2 regions of the Mesorhizobium sp. B3-1-9 genome follow, and region 2 is predicted to be linked to the other one. Evidence: riboswitches for the same ligand, from Rfam matches in the RefSeq annotation. Region 2 holds a riboswitch; the other holds the start of a gene.

Region 1 (3,398 bases), on a different contig from region 2:
TGGCCGTGGTCGAGGATGAACGGCACCTCGTGGCTGCGCACTTCCAGCACCGCCCGGCTGCCGCTGCCGCCGGCGGCGGAATGGCCGAAGCCCGGATCGAAGAAGCCGGCATAGTGGACGCGGAACTCGCCGACCAGCGGATCGAAGGGCGTCATCTCGGCGGCGTAGAGCGGCGGCACGTGCACCGCTTCGCGCGAGACTAGGATGTAGAATTCGTCGGGGTCGAGCACGAGTTCGCCGGCGCCGCTCTTGTAGATCGGCTCCCAGAAATCGACGACATCCTGCGCGGCGCGCTTGTCGACATCGACCAGGCCGGTGTGGTGCTTGCCGCGATAGCCGACAAGGCCGTCCTTGTCGCCGTCGAGGTCGATGGAGAGCGCGATGCCACCGCCTGAAATATTGGGCGGCTCGGTGGCGACCAGCATCTCGGCGCGGTGAAGGTCGCGCAGCTCGCTCTCCGAAAGCACCGCGTTGCCGGTGCGGAAACGGATCTGCGACAGCCGCGAGCCGGCCCGCACGACGATCGGGAAGGTGCGCGGGCTGACTTCGAGATAGAGCGGCCCGTGATAGCCGGCGGCGATCTTGTCGAACTCGTGGCCGCGATCGGTCATCACCCGGGTGAAGATGTCGAGCCGCCCGGTCGAGCTCTTGGGATTGGCGGAAGCGGACACATTCGAGGGCAGCGCCAAGCTTTCGAGCAGCGGCACGATGTAGACGCAACCCGTCTCCAGCACCGCGCCCTCGGCGAGGCTGAATTCATGCAACTTCAGCCGCTCGAGCTTGTCGGCTACCCGATGATCGGGACCGGGCAGGAAGGAGGCGCGCACGCGGAAGGCCGTGTCGCCGAGCCTCAGGTCAAGGCTGGCCGGCTGGATCTGGTTGGTGTCCAGCGCGCGCGGCGACTTCAGCGCACCGGACTGGAACAGCGCGGAAATATCCTGGTCGGGAAGAATGCCTGTCTGCCGCAAAGTCTTACTCCGCTCTGCTGGTACAAACCTCTTAATGAAGCCGGCAATTGACGCAAGCGCGGCGCGGGTCTAAAGGGTCGTTATCCCGTGGTGATTTGGCCGGTCGGCTTGCAGCCACGTTAAACAAGTCGCTAAAGGACCGTCGAGCCGCAAGGCTATATGGACCGGTTGCGACTTCGCGGCCGGTTTTTTTGTGTCTGGAAGCAGGGCTATGAGCACCAAGAAGCGCAACTGGAAACCTCAGACGGCACTCGTGCATGGCGGAACGCTGCGTTCCGGCTTCGGCGAGACATCCGAGGCGATGTATCTCACCCAGGGCTATGTCTACGAGACGGCGCAAGCCGCGGAAGCCCGCTTCAAGGGCGAGGAGCCCGGTTTCATCTATTCGCGTTACGCCAACCCGACGGTCGACATGTTCGAAAAGCGCATGTGCGCGCTCGAAGGCGCCGAGGATGCCCGCGCCACCGCTTCCGGCATGGCGGCCGTCTCAGCCGCGTTGCTGTGCAGCGCCAAGGCCGGCGACCATATCGTGGCGGCGCGCGCCCTGTTCGGCTCCTGCCGCTGGGTGGTCGAGACGCTGGCGCCGCGCTACGGCATCCAGGCGACGCTGGTCGACGGCACCGACATCGCCAATTGGGAAAAGGCGATAAGGGCGAACACCAAGCTGTTCTTCCTCGAAAGCCCGACCAATCCGACGCTGGAAGTGGTCGACATCGCCGCGGTTGCCAAGCTCGCCAATTCGATCGGCGCGCGCGTGATCGTCGACAATGTCTTCGCCACGCCGCTGCAGCAGAAGCCGCTGCAGCTCGGCGCCCATATTGTCGTCTATTCGGCGACCAAGCACATAGACGGCCAGGGCCGCTGCCTCGGCGGCGTCATCCTGTCCGACAAGAAATGGATCGACGAGAACCTGCACGACTATTTCCGCCACACCGGTCCCAGCCTGTCGCCCTTCAACGCCTGGACGCTGTTGAAAGGCCTGGAGACGCTGCCGCTGCGCGTGCGCCAGCAGACCGAAAGCGCCGGCAAGATCGCGGATTTCCTCGCCGGCCGATCGGAGATCGCCCGCGTCATCTATCCGGGCCGGGCCGACCACCCGCAGGCGGATGTCGTCAAGAAGCAGATGTCGGGCGGCTCGACGCTGATCTGCCTCGACGTCAAGGGCGGCAAGCAGGCGGCCTTCGCCTTTCAGAACGCGCTCGACATCGTGCTGATCTCGAACAATCTCGGCGACGCCAAGAGCCTGATCACCCATCCGGCGACGACGACGCACAAGAACCTGAGCGACGACGCGCGGGCCGAACTCGGCATAGGACCCGGCACGCTCAGGCTCTCCGTCGGTCTGGAGGACGCCGACGACCTGCTGGAGGACATCCAGCAGGCGCTGAAGGCGGCCAAATAAGACCTGCAGCGGCGACCGTCGCTACACAGGATTTTAAAGCGCGTCGCGCTGAAGCGGATTCAGGCGACGCGCTTTTAAGCCTTTGTTTTCATGCATGTCGTTATCGCAAAACCGCTGCACACTTTTGCGCGACATGCTTTAGGCAAGCTCTTCCAGTTCGGTCATCGTCTTGGTGCGGATGGTCATGGCGTTGCCGCGCCATTCGACGGCGCCGCCGAACCAGGCGCGCGCCCAGATGGCGGGCAGCATCGCGTCGCGCGTGAGCATCACGGTGACGCTGCGCGGCGACAGGTACCAGCCCTTCGCAAAGGCCAGGAGGCATTCCGGCAGGTAGGCGATCGCCAGCACGCCCAAGGCCGTCGTGGGCAGGCTGACGCCGGCGCTTGCCGCCGCAATCAGCGCCAGCAGCAGCGGCACCGCAGCGCCGGTCAGGATCTCCGGCGCGAAGAACAGCGGGAAGGTGACGCGGCGCAGCCGCGCCCAGCGCGCCTGGCGCGACCAGATCTCGGCGAGCCGGCGCTGGCCGAGCGGCTGCTCGAAAGGCGAAGCGACGAGATTGACGCGCAGGCCCAGGCTGTTGACCAGCTTGGTGGCGGCCGCGTCCTCGGCGATCTCGGCGGCCAAAGCCTGGATACCGCCATTGGCATCGAGCATCGGCTTGTTCCACAGCATGCTCTTGCCTTGGGCGAAGCCGAGCCCAAGCGCCTCGCCGGCATACTGCCAGCGCGCCTGCAGCGTGTTGAGGAAGGCGCATTCGACTTCGGCCCAAAACCCATCCGGCCGCGACCCGATCGGCGTCGAGCAGACGAGGCCGGTATCCGGGCGCCATGCCGCCATCAGGTGCTGGACATAGTCCCTCGGCATCAGAACATTGGAATCGGCGAGGACCACCCAATCGTGCCGCGCAGCCTGCCAGCCCTTGATGCAGTTGTTGAGCTTGGGATTGGCGCTGACGCGGTCGTCGCCGATCAGGAGTCGCGCCGGCACCTTCGGATAGCGGGCGATCGCCGCATCGATCAGCTTGACCA
Region 2 (3,398 bases):
GAGCTTGTGCGTGCCCTTGAGCACCTGAAGGCAGCCGTTTTCGCGGGTCGCCTTGTCGAGCGCGACGTAGATGCTCATCATTTCCGGTGCCAGGCAGCCGTAATTGTACCAGTAGCCGAAGTCCTGGTGCCATTCCCATGCGCCGCCTTCGTTGGGCTGCTTCATCGTCATCTTGTGGCTGTAGAGGTAGATCGGCTTGCCGACGGCGTCCTCGGCCAGATCGACCATGCGTTCGTCGCGGGCCAGCAGGCCGTATTTGTCGTCCTCGGCCTTGGTCCACATCTTCAGCAGCGTGGTCTTGCCCTCCTTGTCGCCCTTGGACATCACGCCGCCCTTGCTCTGCTCCTCCGCGAGTTGCTTGCGGGCGTGGTCGCGAAAGTTGGCGACTTCACCGGCGCCCAGCAGGCCACGGCGAATGATGTAGCCGTCGCGCGCGTAAAGCTCGGCTTCATGTCTGGTCATCGCGAGCATCGGTATTCTCCCTGGAACCCCAAAGCGTCCCGCGATGCGGCACGGGCGCCCCTGAACCTTTTTGAAGGCCTGGTTCCGATCCGTTTCCGGCCGGAAATCCCAGGCTCTTGAGGAGAATTTAGCCCCTCCGCCGCGGAACAAAATGGACAAAGGGAACGTATTTTTTGTATAAAACGCGCATGCACAAAAGAACGTCCGTAATTGAGAGTTTCCACTATGTGCCAGCCCCGGCCTGGACCCGCGCCGCGTTCAGCGTGCTGCGCGCCGGAAAAGTCGCCGCCGGACCGGATTACCGGATAGAACGCGCCGTCTATCCCGGACAGGACATCATCTACTGTCTTGCCGGCGCCGGCTATGTCGAAACGCTTGGGCAAAGGATAGACGTCGGGGCTGGTCAATTGGTCTGGATGGCGAACGAGGCTCCGCACGTCCATTCCGCCGATCCCCGGGATCCTTGGACAGTACTTTGGTTCAGGCTGGACGGCCCGGAGCCCGCCATCCTGCGGCGCAAGCTGTTCGGAGAGGGCACGCCGCGCGCCACCTTCGCCGAGGGAACAACTCCAGTCCCATGGTTCGAGCGCCTGTTTGCCGCGTTGCGCCGCCGCGACGCCAGCCTCGATCTGCGCCTTTCGCAACTGGTTGCCGAATTCCTGCTCCTGATCGATCGCGCGTTGGCACCGGATAGCGACGACCTGCCGAAACCGCTCGCTTCTGGTATCGAGGCGATGCGCGGGGCGCTCGGTTTCGCATGGACCGCGTCGGCCCTGTCGGCCGTCACCGGGCTCGGGCCGTCGCAGACCCGGCGGATGTTTCAGCGCTATCTTCGCACCAGCCCGCATCAGTGGCTGATGCGCGAGCGGTTGATGCACGCGCAGTCGCTGCTCGTGCAGGACGACCAGCCGATCGCCGAGATTGCCGAGACATGCGGCTTTTGCGACGTCTATCATTTCGGCCGCGAATTCAGGCGATCCGTTGGCATTTCGCCTTCGGCCTGGCGGCGCAGCGAACTAGGTGTTGCGTCGAAGCGCTGAACAGATTCCGCGAAGGCGTCACACGGCTTTCCGGCAAGAAACTGCGACAAGACAAGGCAGGCCATGTGTTGGCTTGGCAGGAAATGGCCTGCTTGGGTGTGGTGAACCGACTGGAGCGCCGCGAGGAGGCTACCCGTTGACGAAGCGCGGCGCTGGTCCTAGAAGAACTGCCAGACTTCTCCGTGGTGATTTGGCCGGTCGGCTTGCAGCCACGTTAAACAACTCGCTAAAGGGCCGTTTGCAACCTGTAACCGGCTTTGCGACGGCAATGCCGGTTTTTTGTTGTCCGCTGCCGGCCGGACACCGCATCGGGACGAGACCGATGCGGGACAGGATGAGGATGGACATGGCCGCTCAACGCGCTGCAAGGACCAAGGACGAGGCCGACCATCCGTCGAGCCCGGTGCTGCAGTTCGGCCCCGACAAGCCGCTGAAGCTCGACGCCGGCACGCTGCTGTCGCCTTTCCAGATCGCCTACCAGACCTATGGCACGCTCAACGCCGCGCGCTCCAACGCCATCCTCGTCTGCCACGCGCTGACGGGCGACCAGCACGTCGCCAATACCAATCCGGTGACCGGCAAGCCGGGCTGGTGGGAAGTGCTGATCGGCCCAGGCAAGATCATCGACACCAACCGCTTCTTCGTCATCTGCGCAAACGTCATCGGCGGCTGTCTCGGCTCGACCGGCCCCGCCTCGACCAATCCGGCGACAGGCAAGCCTTATGGGCTCGACCTGCCGATCATCACCATCCGCGACATGGTGCGCGCGCAGGCGATGCTGGTCGATCATTTCGGCATCGAAAAGCTGTTCTGCGTGCTTGGCGGCTCGATGGGCGGCATGCAGGTGCTGGAATGGGCGGCGAGCCATTCGGAGCGTGTGTTCTGCGCCCTGCCGATCGCCAGCGGCGCCCGCCATTCCTCGCAGAACATCGCCTTCCATGAAGTCGGCCGACAGGCCGTCATGGCCGATCCGGAGTGGCATGGCGGCAAATATCTCGATTTCGGCAAGCGGCCGGAAAAGGGGCTCGCCGTCGCGCGCATGGCCGCTCACATCACCTACCTTTCGGAAGCAGCGCTCCACCGCAAGTTCGGCCGCAATCTGCAGGACCGCGAGGCGCTGACCTTCGGCTTCGACGCCGATTTCCAGATCGAAAGCTATCTGCGCCATCAGGGCATGACCTTCGTCGACCGCTTCGACGCCAATTCCTACCTCTATCTGACTCGCGCGATGGACTATTTCGACCTTGCCGCCGATCACGGCGGGCGCCTCGCCGACGCCTTCGCCGGCACCAAGACGCGCTTTTGCCTGGTCTCCTTCACCAGCGACTGGCTGTTCCCGACCGAGGAGAGCCGATCGATCGTGCATGCCTTGAACGCGGCGGGCGCTTCCGTCTCCTTCGTCGAGATCGAGACCGATCGCGGCCACGACGCCTTCCTGCTCGACGAGCCGGAGCTGTTCGCGGCCATCAACGGCTTCGTCGCGTCGGCCGCCCGCGCCAGGGGGCTCAGCGCATGACCCCGAACCGAAGGTCAGCGAACGCAGAAAGTTGCAGACTTTTCGGAGCCGGATCGCGCGCCATGCAGGAGGCAAGGCCATGAGCGTCAATCGCGCCCAGCGTGTCGACCTCGAGGTCGTCACCGATCTCATTCCGGCCAATTCGCGCGTCCTCGATGTCGGCTCGGGCGACGGCGTGCTTCTGGAACTCCTGCAGGAGACCAAGCAGGTCGACGGCCGCGGGCTGGAACTGTCGCAGCGCGGCGTCAATGAATGCGTGGCGCGCGGGCTATCGGTTATCCAGGGCGACGCCGACACGGATCTGAAATTCTACGCCGACAAGGGCTTCGACTTCGTCGTGCTGTCGCAGACGCTGCAGGCGACGCGCAACCCGAAGGTCG

Evidence for each region. Region 2 has a riboswitch for S-adenosylmethionine ahead of FJW07_RS21065 (homoserine O-acetyltransferase). Riboswitches for the same ligand answer to the same signal wherever they lie in the genome.
Region 1: linked by a shared signal. The riboswitch ahead of FJW07_RS02505 (O-succinylhomoserine sulfhydrylase) and the one ahead of FJW07_RS21065 (homoserine O-acetyltransferase) in region 2 are both predicted to bind S-adenosylmethionine.

The regions. Positions count from the first base shown of each region.
Region 1 covers NZ_VFTJ01000001.1:535,243-538,640, reverse strand. Annotated here, with positions in the region: gene FJW07_RS02510 (2'-deoxycytidine 5'-triphosphate deaminase) at 1-968, opposite strand, end outside; SAM riboswitch at 1,046-1,123, shown strand; gene FJW07_RS02505 (O-succinylhomoserine sulfhydrylase) at 1,180-2,370, shown strand; gene FJW07_RS02500 (ceramide glucosyltransferase) at 2,509-3,398, opposite strand, start outside.
Region 2 covers NZ_VFTJ01000012.1:116,065-119,462, forward strand. Annotated here, with positions in the region: gene FJW07_RS21055 (phytanoyl-CoA dioxygenase family protein) at 1-462, opposite strand, end outside; gene FJW07_RS21060 (AraC family transcriptional regulator) at 651-1,502, shown strand; SAM riboswitch at 1,675-1,752, shown strand; gene FJW07_RS21065 (homoserine O-acetyltransferase) at 1,849-3,018, shown strand; gene metW (methionine biosynthesis protein MetW) at 3,098-3,398, shown strand, end outside.